DNA from 2 places in the Streptomyces sp. NPDC045899 genome. Region 1 is predicted to be linked to the other one. Evidence: riboswitches for the same ligand, from Rfam matches in the RefSeq annotation. Region 1 holds a riboswitch; the other holds the start of a gene.
The links. Region 1 has a riboswitch for cyclic di-AMP ahead of AC07FT_RS15160 (M23 family metallopeptidase). Riboswitches for the same ligand answer to the same signal wherever they lie in the genome.
Positions count from the first base shown of each region.

Region 2: it holds a riboswitch for cyclic di-AMP, as region 1 does, so the genes downstream of both, AC07FT_RS30335 (transglycosylase family protein) here and AC07FT_RS15160 (M23 family metallopeptidase) in region 1, are expected to answer to the same signal.

Region 1 covers NZ_JBWKKP010000008.1:278,594-284,285, reverse strand. The annotation lists gene AC07FT_RS15175 (DEAD/DEAH box helicase) at 1-262, shown strand, start outside; gene AC07FT_RS15170 (hypothetical protein) at 472-774, shown strand; gene AC07FT_RS15165 (aldo/keto reductase) at 832-1,773, opposite strand; gene AC07FT_RS15160 (M23 family metallopeptidase) at 1,961-3,178, opposite strand; cyclic di-AMP (ydaO/yuaA leader) riboswitch at 3,190-3,326, opposite strand; gene AC07FT_RS15155 (PP2C family protein-serine/threonine phosphatase) at 3,588-4,853, opposite strand; gene AC07FT_RS15150 (DUF6227 family protein) at 5,196-5,692, opposite strand, start outside.
Region 2 covers NZ_JBWKKP010000027.1:34,079-39,770, reverse strand. The annotation lists gene AC07FT_RS30355 (Ppx/GppA phosphatase family protein) at 1-61, opposite strand, end outside; gene AC07FT_RS30350 (DUF501 domain-containing protein) at 58-636, opposite strand; gene AC07FT_RS30345 (FtsB family cell division protein) at 702-1,184, opposite strand; gene eno (phosphopyruvate hydratase) at 1,328-2,608, opposite strand; gene AC07FT_RS30335 (transglycosylase family protein) at 2,861-3,532, opposite strand; cyclic di-AMP (ydaO/yuaA leader) riboswitch at 3,540-3,729, opposite strand; gene AC07FT_RS30330 (transglycosylase family protein) at 3,984-4,997, opposite strand; gene AC07FT_RS30325 (cytochrome P450 family protein) at 5,145-5,692, opposite strand, start outside.

The DNA.
Region 1 (5,692 bases):
TTACCGGAATGCCGTCGACTTCTCGACCCGCCCCATCCGGATCGTGAACACGGCGAGTATGAAGGGCTTGGAGTTCGACAGCGTCTTCGTCCCGGACATGGACGCGTACACGGAGGACCCGACTGGAGTGGACGCGCGTCTTCGTCTCTTCGTGCTGTGTACGCGCGCTCGCGAGGACCTCCACTTCGCCCACCGCGGGCCTCGCGAGCCCGCCATCCTGTCCAGCATCCCGGAGTCGTTGTTGGCCCGGCACGTCGGCTGATCTCGCAGCGCGCCGACGATACGGCCGTACGGCTGTACACCGTCGCCGCCCGTACATGACTCGAAGTATCCCGGCGCAGCCATGTCGGGCCCCCCGGCCTCGTACCCGAATGGAGCTGAGGTCCAGCTCACCTGGGAGTTCTGGTGTCCGCGCCCGGCGTCACGGGGTGCTGCGTAAGGTCAAGGCAACGACGAGCGGGAGGTATGGGGATGGCTGGTGTTCCGGCGGGTGTGGTGGCCGCGGGTGGGTTGGTCGGCGGGTACGGGGTGGCCCGGTGGACCAAGCGGCGGCCGCTGGGTGGCGTGGCATTGGCCGCCGCCGGGGCCGCGGCCGCGCGGGGGTGGCGGGAGAAGGCCGGGAACGGGACGGCGGCGGCGCTGAGCGGGATGTACGTCGCGGCGTTCGCCGGGTCGCATCCCCTGGCCAAGAGGATCGGGGCCTGGCCGTCGGTGTTCGCCGTCGCGGGTGGGGTCGCCCTCGCCTCCTGGGCCCTCGCCGATCGGCGTTCGTAGAGGTCTCATCGCCGGCCGCGGCGGGCGGAGTCGGTTTCCGCCCGCCGCGTTCGCGGCTCAGGCCGAGGCGCTGGTGAGGAGGTCCAGCTCCGGCTGGGTCAGCTGGAGGTCCGCCGCCGCGAGGAGGGGCGGGAGTTGGGCGAGGCTGCGGGCGCTGGCGATCGGGGCGACGACCGTGGGCCGGGTGGAGAGCCAGGCGAGGGCGACCGTGGCGGGTTCGGCTCCGTGGTGCGCGGCCACCTCGTCGAGGGCCGCGAGGACCTTCCGGCCGCGCTCGGTCTCCAGGTGTGCGGCCGCACGCGGGGAGCGCGCGCTGTCGACCGCGGTGCCGGGGCGGTACTTGCCGGTGAGGAAGCCCGCGGCGAGCGCGAAGTAGGGGACGGTCGCCAGACCGTGCCGGATCGCCACATCGGCCGGCGGGCCCTCGAAGGTGTCGCGTGAGACCAGGTTGTAGTGGGGCTGGAGGGCGGCGTAGCGCGCCAGGCCCTCCTGGGTGGTGAAGGTCAGGAAGGAGTCGAGCCGTTCGGCGCTGATGTTGGACGCGCCGAGCTCGCGCACCTTCCCCTCCTTGACCAGTGCGTCCAGGGTGGTGGCGATCTCCTCCACCGCCACCGACTCATCGTCGTAGTGGGTGTAGTAGAGATCGATGTAGTCGGTGCGCAGCCGCCGCAGGGAGTCCTCGATCCCGGCCCGTATGGTGGCCGGGGAGAGTCCTCGGCGCTCCGGGGAGCCGCCGACCTTGGTGGCGAGGACGATGTCGGAGCGGTTGCCGCGGGAGGCGAACCAGTTGCCGAGGACGGTCTCGGACTCGCCGCCCTGGTTGCCGGGCACCCACGCCGAGTAGACGTCGGCCGTGTCGATGAAGTTGCCGCCGGCGGCGGCGTAGGCGTCGAGCACCCGGAAGGACTCGGTCTCGTCCGCGGTCCAGCCGAAGACGTTCCCGCCGAGGGAGAGCGGGGAGACGGAGAGATCGCCGATCTTCTGCTTGTTGTCAGCCATGCGTTACTCCAACGCACCGGTGAGTGACCTTGTTCCGGGGCGGGCGGCCGCCCCCGCACGCACACTTCCGGACGCGAACCGACGGCCCTGGCGTCAAGGGGGGAGAGAGCGCCAGGGCCGCCGGAGTATGCGGATATCAGGAGTGCGTGGATATCAGGAGTGCGTGGGCATCAGGGGTGCGTGCGCATCAGGGGTTCTGTCCGTGCTCGCGCAGCCACGGCATCGGGTCGATCGGGGAGCCGCCCCCGGGTCGCACCTCGAGGTGGAGGTGGGGACCGGTCACATTGCCGGTGGCGCCGACGCGGCCGATCACATCGCCGGTGGTCACCTTGCCCGAGGTGACGACCATGGACGACAGGTGGCAGTACCAGACCTCGGTGCCGTCATCCAGCTTGAGCACGATGCGGTAGCCGTACGAACCGGCCCAGCCGGCCTGGGTGATGGTGCCGCCGTGGACCGCCTTGACGGGCGTACCGGTCGGGGCGGCGAAGTCCTGTCCGGTGTGGTCGGCGGACCACATGTCGCCGGCCTGGCCGAAGCCCGCGGTCAGGGTGTACGAGGCGACGGGGAGGGTGTACGCGGCGGCCAGCTTGGCGCGGCGCTCGGCCTCGGCCTTGCGCTCGGCGGCCTCCTTGGCCTTCCGCTCGGCTTCCTTCTTCTTGGCCGCGGCCTCCGCCTTGCGCTCGGCCACCTCGTCGGCGACCTCGTCCGCGGCCTTCTGGGCTGCGGCCTCGGCGGCGGCGGTGCGCTTCTCCTCGTCGGCGGAGTTCTGCTGGTTCTCGGCCTGCTGGAGGATGCGGGCGCGCAGCGCCTCACCGGCGTCGGTGGTGCCGCTCGCCTCGTCCTGGGTGGTCAGCCCGGCCTGGGAGAGGGGGGCCGCGTCGGTGGTCGCGGAGCCGTCGTCGTCGGAGATCAGCGAGCCGATACCGGGGATGTTCCCGGCGTCGGGGAGCCGGTCCTTGACCTCGTCGGCGACGTGGGCGAGGTCGGGCATGGAAATCGGGGCCGCCGGACGGTCCTTGGCGCTGGCCATCCCGCCCGCGCCGACCGCGGCGATGACACCGACGCCGAGCACGGCGCCGCTGCGCGCCATCGTGCCGCCCCGCTGCTTCACCACGCGGTGCCGACCGCGTACGGAGATGGACTCCTCCGTGGGGTTCCACTCTTCCCAGGTCTCGCTGTCGGGCCCCGGGCCCGCCGGGCCCTCTGCGCCGTTCACCGCGTACTCCCCCTGGTCGGCGGCGAAGCCCGCCTCCTCGGCGAAGCCCCCTTCAGTGGCGAATCCGCCACCGGACCTCACGCTTCCACTCGCGTCGAAACCGGGGCCATAGGCGGTGGCGGTGCCGGAACCGACGCCCGATGCGCGGTATGGAGCCTCGTCCAGGACAGACCTGTTGGACGCCACTGGGGCGCACTCCTTTCCTTCCCTCTCGCCTACCGGGTTAGCTGACGGGTTCGGAGCAGGAAGGTCTCCTACGGGTCAGGTTCGACCCGATTCACCCCAAGGTGGTGGTTCCCCGGTTCCCTTGGTGCTGTTGTGGTGCAGTGCTACTGCTGCCGCTGTGCGTTACGGGATTCGGCGACGGCGCACGGTGCCGCCCTTGCGACGGTTGTGACGACCGCGCTGCGTTATCGAACGTTAATAGAGAGCGCTATGTGATTCCAAGCTGTTCTGAGGAATCAGCACAGCTTTGGTCTGAACTTAGCCACCAATTCTGGACATACAGGGGCGAGTTACCCTCCAGGGAAAGGGTGTGCAAAACCCTGGAACCGCTGATCGTGCATCAATTGTTATGCGTAGGGAGCATGGTCAACTACGGTCCGTGGCCGGGGTCCTTCACGAGTCCCTCACCATTGCCGTGACCACCGCTACCGCGGCCGTCGGCGCCACCGCCGTTGCCGTTGCCGTTGCCGCGGTGGCGCAGTGCGAGCAGCGCCATGTCGTCCGACGTCCCGCCGCCGGTGTGCAGCTCGACATCGGCCACCAGCGCGTCCAGCAGCTCGCCCGGGCCGTCGAAGCGGCGACCGCGCAGCCGGTCCTCGGGGTCGTAGAACACGCCCTCCCGGTCGCGCGCCTCCGTCACCCCGTCCGTGAAGAGCAGCAGGGTCGCGCCCTCGGTGAAGCGCAGCTCCGTCACCCGGTCCGGCCAGCCGCCCAGTTCCCCCATCCCCAGCGGCAGCGCCGACGCCTCCGGGTCGACCCGGCGCACCGTGCAGCCGCCCCGGTCCGTCCGGCCGCCGTCGGCCCCCTCCAGCAGCAGCGGTGGCGGATGGCCGCGGTTGATCACCCGGAGGGTCGAGTCCCCGCGCGGGATCTCGGCCAGGACGGCCGTGGTGAACCCCTCGAACCCCTCGAGGTCCGCCCGCCGCGCGCCCTCGCGCTGCAACGCCCGCTCCAGCCGCCCCGCCAGCCCCTCCAGCGTCGTCTCCTGCTCCGCGGCCTCCCGGAAGGAACCGATGAGGATCGCGACCGTCTCGACGGCCTGGAGCCCCTTGCCGCGGACGTCGCCGACGACCAGCCGGACGCCGTGCGGGGTGTCCTGCACCGCGTACAGGTCACCGCCGATCGCGGCGTACCGCTCGGCCGCCACATAGCGCGCCGCGACGTCCAGCCCGGCCAGCCGGGCGGGCGGTACGGGCAGGACGGCCCGCTGGGCCGCCTCGGCCACGCCGCGCGCCGAGGCCAGCCGGCGGTCGCTGCGCCGCACCAGGCGGTTGATCAGGAGCGCCAGCAGGGTGACGGTGGCGACGGTGATGATCTCGGACAGGGCCTGGCTTGGGTCCTTCACACCGTGGAACTCGGCCAGTGTGACCGCCGCGGCGAGCGCGAGGACCGCCGTGAGGACGGTCTCCCACAGCCCGAAGAGCGGAGCGGCGACCAGCGGGGCGGCGGAGAGGAAGGGACCCGCGGTGTAGTTGGCCGGGGAACCGAGGTCGAAGATGATCCCGCCGACGATCAGCAGCCCGGGAACCCAGCGCACCAGCCGCCGGCCCAGGACCACCCTGGACGGCTCATCGGCCGACGCGCCGCCCGCGGTGGCCCCGGTGGGCCCGTTGGCGGCGCTGGTGTCGACGAGCATGTGGAGGCGGCTCCGGGGGCGCGAACGGGACCGGGACAGGCGCCCCGAGGTCGCCCCCTGCTCCGTACGGGCGCTCGTACGAGCCCCGTTCCCTCGCACCCGCACCGGTCTCTCTCGCTTTCGCTGGTCCGCAGCCGGAGCGTCCGGTCCTCGCGGCCGCCGTCCGTCACTCCAGGCTTCCGGCTGACGGGCCACTGGGCGAGTCGGTGTCGTCCATGTGGGTGGGCGAGCGGCGGACCGGTCCACGGGCGGTCCGGACGGTCCGGGCGGCCTTCTGCGGAGCCGGACGGAGCGGGGAGACCGGAGGGCGGACGCGAGGGCGTCCGGCGGCCGGGGCGTGGGTCAGAGATCGACGCCGAGCGCGCGGGCGTGACGGTCCGCGGCCAGCTCGGCGGACACCTCGTCGAGGTAGACCTCGCACACCAGACGGCCGTCGTGGGTCAGATTGTGCTCCAGCTCCCACAGCACGATCTCGTCCCCGCCGGCCAGCAGGAAGGCATGCTCGTAGAAGCGGCACCAGGTGGTGTCGGGGCCGCCGGAGCGGCGGCGCGGCTTGGGTGCCAGCGCGATGTCATGGGCGAACGCGGTCTCCAGCAGCCGCTCGGTCTCCCCGCCCGGCCGGTCGGGGTTCTCGGCGCGGCGCAGCACCCGGCGGGCGTGGTCGGCGGAGTTGTCGGCCACATAGGTACGGGGCGACTCCACCGGCTCGGTGGCCTGGTGCAGCAATTGCTCGGGCAGCCAGAGGGGTAAGCCGTCGAGCTCGTCCCAGCGGGAGCCGCCGATGCGCTCGTGGACCCGGCGCTCGGCCAGCGCGAGGGCGTCCTCGTCGGCGTAGAGCT
Region 2 (5,692 bases), on a different contig from region 1:
CGTCGGCCACCAGCAGCCGGATGGAATTGGTGCCGCAGTCCACGGCGGCGACACGGGTCATACCCCGTCCTCCCCCGCACCGGACGGCCCGGACGCGCAGGCCCCGCCGGACTCCTCCGATCCGCAGGGCGCGACACACGGACCCTTGCGCCACCACTCGGGCAGCATCGCGATCGCCTCGTCGCCGAGCGGATTGACCCCGGGGCCCACCGCGAGGGAGTGGCCGACCAGGACGTGCAGGCACTTCACCCGGTCCGGCATACCGCCCGCACTGGGGAAGCCCTCCAGCACCTCGATGGCATCGCGCCGGGCGATGTAGTCGTCATGGGCGGCACGGTAGCCGTCGGCCAGCTCGGGATCGGCCGCCAGCCGCGCCGTCATCTCCTTCATCACACCCTCGGCCTCCAGGGTGCCGATCGCGGAGGCCGCGCGCGGGCAGGTCAGGTAATAGAGGGTGGGGAACGGCGTACCGTCCTCCAGGCGCGGCGCGGTCTCGACGACATCGGGGTTGCCGCAGGGGCAGCGGTGGGCGACCGCGCGCAGCCCGCGCGGAACCCGGCCGAGCTGCATCTTGACCGCGGCGATGTCCGCGTCGGTGGGCGCGGTGGGCTCCGTCTGCGGAGGGGGCGTATCCATGAGTGGGAGTGTTCTCTATCGATCGGTTTCGGACCGGGCGCGAACGGAGCGCGAACGGTGCCGCATCAGCGGGGTGTGAGCGCCGCCGACGGCGCGTCCGCCGCGTCCACGGCGTCCCAGAAGTTGGTGTACCAGGGGCGTCCGGCCGCCCCCTGGTCGGTGGTGTGCTCACTGTCGGCGCTGCCGTCCACCACGCTGAAGCCGGTCTCCCCCGGCATCAGGAAGTGCAGCCGCTCCCGGGCCTGCTGCTCGGTGTAGGCCGGGTCCTGGAGCCGGACCTTCTGCTCCCGCAGCTTCTTCACGTCCTCGCGCGCCTGCTGCGCCTCGCGCCGCTGGTCGGCGATCTGCGAACGCTGGGAGATGTACTGCCGCATCGGGTAGGCCAGCGCCACCACCAGTGAGCAGACCACCAGCGCGAGCAGGGCGGCCCGGCCGGTGAGCCGGCCGCGGCGGCGCCGGGTGCGCACCCGGTAGACCCGGGCGGCGGCGTGCTCGCCGAGCGCCTTGAGTCTGGTCGCGGTGGAGAACCGGTCCCGATCCGCCGGCACATCGCCTCCCCGGTGATGACTTCGCTTGAGTGACGCCGTCCCCGGCCACGGTACGGGACCGCGGCCGGGGACGTGCGTCAGACGTGCCTGCTACTCAGGTCGAGCGCGTCCTCGCGTCCTTCGGCGGACGCTCGGAGGCGGGCTCAGCCCTTGTAGCGCGGGAAGGCGGAGCGGCCCGCGTACACCGCGGCGTCGTCCAGGATCTCCTCGATGCGCAGCAGCTGGTTGTACTTGGCCACGCGCTCGGAGCGGGCCGGGGCGCCGGTCTTGATCTGGCCGCAGTTGGTGGCGACGGCCAGGTCGGCGATGGTGACGTCCTCGGTCTCACCGGAGCGGTGGGACATCATGCACTTGAAGCCGCTGCGCTGGGCCAGCTCGACGGCGTCGAGGGTCTCGGTCAGCGAGCCGATCTGGTTGACCTTGACCAGCAGCGCGTTGGCGGTGTCGTTGTCGATGCCACGGGCCAGGCGCTCGGGGTTGGTGACGAACAGGTCGTCGCCGACCAGCTGGACCTTGTCACCGAGCTGCTCGGTGATGGTCTTCCAGCCGTCCCAGTCCTCCTCGTTCAGCGGGTCCTCGATGGAGACCAGCGGGTACGCGGCGACCAGGTCGGCGTAGTAGGAGGTCATCTCGGCGGCGGTGCGGGACTTGCCCTCGAACTCGTAGGAGCCGTCCTTGTGGAACTCGGAGGCGGCCACGTCGAGCGCCAGCGCGATGTCCTGGCCCGGCTGGTAGCCGGCCTTCTTGATCGCCTCGACGATCAGGTCCAGGGCCTCGCGGTTGGAGTCCAGGTTCGGCGCGAAGCCGCCCTCGTCGCCGAGACCGGTGGACAGGCCCCGCTCCTTCAGCACCGACTTCAGGGTGTGGTAGACCTCGGTGCCCCAGCGCAGCGCCTCGGAGAAGGACTCCGCGCCGATCGGCGCGATCATGAACTCCTGGATGTCCACGTTGGAGTCCGCGTGCGAACCGCCGTTGAGGATGTTCATCATCGGGACCGGCAGCAGATGGGCGTTGGGGCCGCCCAGGTACCGGAAGAGCGGGAGGTCGGACGCCTCGGAGGCGGCGTGCGCGACGGCCAGCGAGACGCCGAGGATGGCGTTGGCGCCGAGCGAGGACTTGTCCGGGGTGGCGTCCAGGTCGAACATCGCCTGGTCGATCAGCCGCTGCTCGGTGGCGTCGTAGCCGACGAGCTCCGGGCCGATCTGCTCGATCACGGCGAGGACGGCCTTCTCGACGCCCTTGCCGTTGTAGCGGTTCTTGTCGCCGTCACGGAGCTCGAGGGCCTCGAAGGCACCGGTGGAGGCACCGGACGGAACGGCGGCACGGCCCGTACTGCCGTCGTCGAGGCCGACCTCGACCTCGACCGTGGGGTTGCCTCGCGAGTCGAGGATCTCGCGAGCTACGACGACGTCGATGGACGGCACGAGGTTCTCCTTCGTATGTGTCTGCGGTAGCGACACGAGCCTAACCGGACCGGAGGGCCGTACCCCCCGTTCGCCCGTCCCGCGAGACAGGACGTGGCATAAATAGCCAGTTTTGGGTGCCGATATCTACATTTTCCGTGAACCGACGAACCCCGGCCGGAACGCACCGCGGGAACGGCGCGCCCGGCCGGGGCTCGTGGTCGACATGTGGCCGCCGGGACCCGGATCCGGCCACGGTCGGCCGGACCGCGGTCAGCTCAGGTGGAGCCGCTGGCCCGGGTAGATCAGGTCGGCCTGCTCGACGATGTCCTTGTTCCGCTCGAAGAGCTTCTTCCAGCCGCCCTCGACATGCTCGGCCTTGGCGATCTTGCCCAGGGTGTCGCCCGGCTTGACCTTGTACTCGCCGTCGCCCTTCTTCACCGGTCCGCGGGCCTCGGAGCGGGCGGCGCGGTCGGACTCGGAGCGGGTCTCGGCCTTCGGCTGCGCGGGCTTGGGCGCCGGGGCCTTCGACTCCTGCTGACCGGAGTCGGCGGGGGCGGACGGGGACGGGGTGCCACCGGTGGTGAGCCCGGTGCCGCAGACGGGCCAGGCGCCCTTGCCCTGGCCGGCCAGAACCTTCTCGGCGACCTGTATCTGCTGGTCCTTGCTGGCCTTGTCGGCCGTGGGGGCGAACGAGGTACCGCCGTAGGCGGCCCAGGTGGAGCTCGAGAACTGCAGTCCGCCGTAGTAGCCGTTGCCGGTGTTGATGGACCAGTTGCCGCCGGACTCGCACTGCGCGACCTTGTCCCACTGGGCGGTGGTGGCCGCGGAGGCGGAGGTGGCCCCGATCAGCGGGGCGGCCACGGCGGCGCCCGCGAGACCGGCGAGCGCGGCGATACGGGTGGCCTTGGACGGGCGGCGGTGCTTGCCGTTGGACTTGAGCATCGTTGGTTCGTTTCCTCACCGACGCCTACGAGGTGAGCTGTCGGGTTCGGGCGTGAGTTGCCCGGCCGGTCACCACCGATCGACGAATGATCGACGATCGATCACACCGGCTTCACCCCAAGCCGACGAGCCCGTTTCCACAGGCCATTCGGCACCTACCTTGGGTCCCCCGCTCCTGCCTTCGGCGCTGACGCGTCGGTTCCCCCCGACCGCCGGCAGGACTCGGCGTGACGATCGACGGTGCCCGCGGTGGCGAGCGGAACGACGGTAAGCACAGCCCCCGGGAAGGTTCAAACACCCCATTCACAGCGAGAGCTGCTGTATCTGATCTCACCCGGCCCACATCCACGCAGGTGGGGCCGGGTGCGGAGAGAACGGACAGGGGGTGCGCACCGGGAGATGTGACGAGATGTATGTCTCACCGTCGCCAGACCGGGCAATTCACCCATAACTACCGCTCCTTGGCGCTGAGGTCCAACCGCTGACCGGGGAGGATTAGATCCGGATTGTCCCCGATGAGGCTTTCGTTGCCTTTGTAGAGGCCCCGCCACCCGGTCGGCAACTGCTCGCGCCGGGCGATGTCTGAGAGGTTGTCACCGGGCCGGACGGTGTAGCCGCCCTCCGAGGCCTCCTCCGCGCGTTCCCCGCTGTCCCGCGAGGCATGCCGTCCGGAGGGCCGCGGGGCCGCCTGGTCATCGTCGTCGGCCTCGTCCGGGTCCGCGGCACCGCGGTGGCGTCCGGTGGGCCCGGGGTCGGCGCTCTCGTCCGGGGACTCCGAGGCGTCCGGGATGCCGGAGGAGTCGGAGGACTTCGTATCCGACGGGGACGGGGACGGGGAGTCCTCGTCGTCCTCGCGGTCGGAGGCGGACGGGGAGGGCGTCTCCCGCCCCTCCCCGCCGTCGGGCGTCCGGCGCTCGCCGGAGTCGTCCGAGGGATCCGCGGAGTCCTGGGAGTCCGAGGGCTCCGTGGCGTCCGCGGAGTCATCGCGGTCCTCCGCCGCGGAGCCGTCACGCTCCCCCTCCCCGCCGTCACCGCGCTGACCGGTCGACGGCGGAGCGGTGTAGCCGGGGTCCACCTCGGGGGCGTCACCGCCGTCGGACAGCCCCGCGTTCACCGCGCAGCTGGGCCAGGCGTCCGGACCGCGGTCGTCCAGGATCGACTGGGCCACGGATATCTGCTGGGAGCGGCTGGCCAGATCGGGACGCGGGGCGTACGCGGTGCCGCCGTACTCCTTCCACATGGACAGGGTGAGCTGCAGACCGCCGTAGAAGCCGTTGCCCTCGTTGGCGCTCCACATGCCGCCGCTCTCGCACTCGGCGACGCGGTCCCAGGTGGCGGTGGAGGCGGCCTGGGCGCCACTGGCCCCGAAGAGGGGGATGGCGAGTCCGGCACCCGTGATGCCCGCCGCGACGACGATGGCCGGAGCCTGACGGGGGCGGCGGTGTCGACCGTTCCCGGAACGCATGTGGTGGCCTCTCGTGTCGGCGGTTGAGTTGTCGGTTGAACATAGCGACGGCACCCGATCATCACAAGCCGGTGTATCCCAGGTCACGCCCCGGTCACGCCACTGATCATTCGTCACTTATGTCGTCCGCCAAGGGCCTTCGCCGCCTCAGCCGCCAGGGGAATTCCAGCTCACCGGAAGGGTGCGCAGCCCCCGCATGATCAGCCCGCCGCGCCAGCGCAGATCGTCCGGATCCGCCGCAAGCCGGATATCGGGGATACGCCGCAGCAGGGTGCCGAGGGCGGCCTGGGCCTCCAGCCGGGCGAGCGGGGCGCCCAGGCAGTAGTGGATGCCGTGGCCGTAGCCCAGGTGCTGGTTGTCGGTGCGGGTGAGGTCCAGCACATCGGGGTCCCGGAAGCGCTCCGGATCACGGTCGGCCGCGGCGAGCACCACCAGTACCGGCTCCCCCTCGGCGACGCGCTGTCCGCCGAGGGTCAGCGGCTCGGTGGCGAACCGCCAGGTGGCGATCTCCACCGGACCGTCGTAGCGGAGCAGCTCCTCGACGCCGGCGGCGAGCAGCCGCTCGTCCCCTTCTTCCAGGGCCCGCTGGAGCCGGGCGCGTTGAACCGGATGGCGCAGCAGTGCGTACATCCCGTTGCCGATCAGATTGACCGTGGTCTCGAACCCGGCGAACAAGAGGATGAAGGCCATCGCGG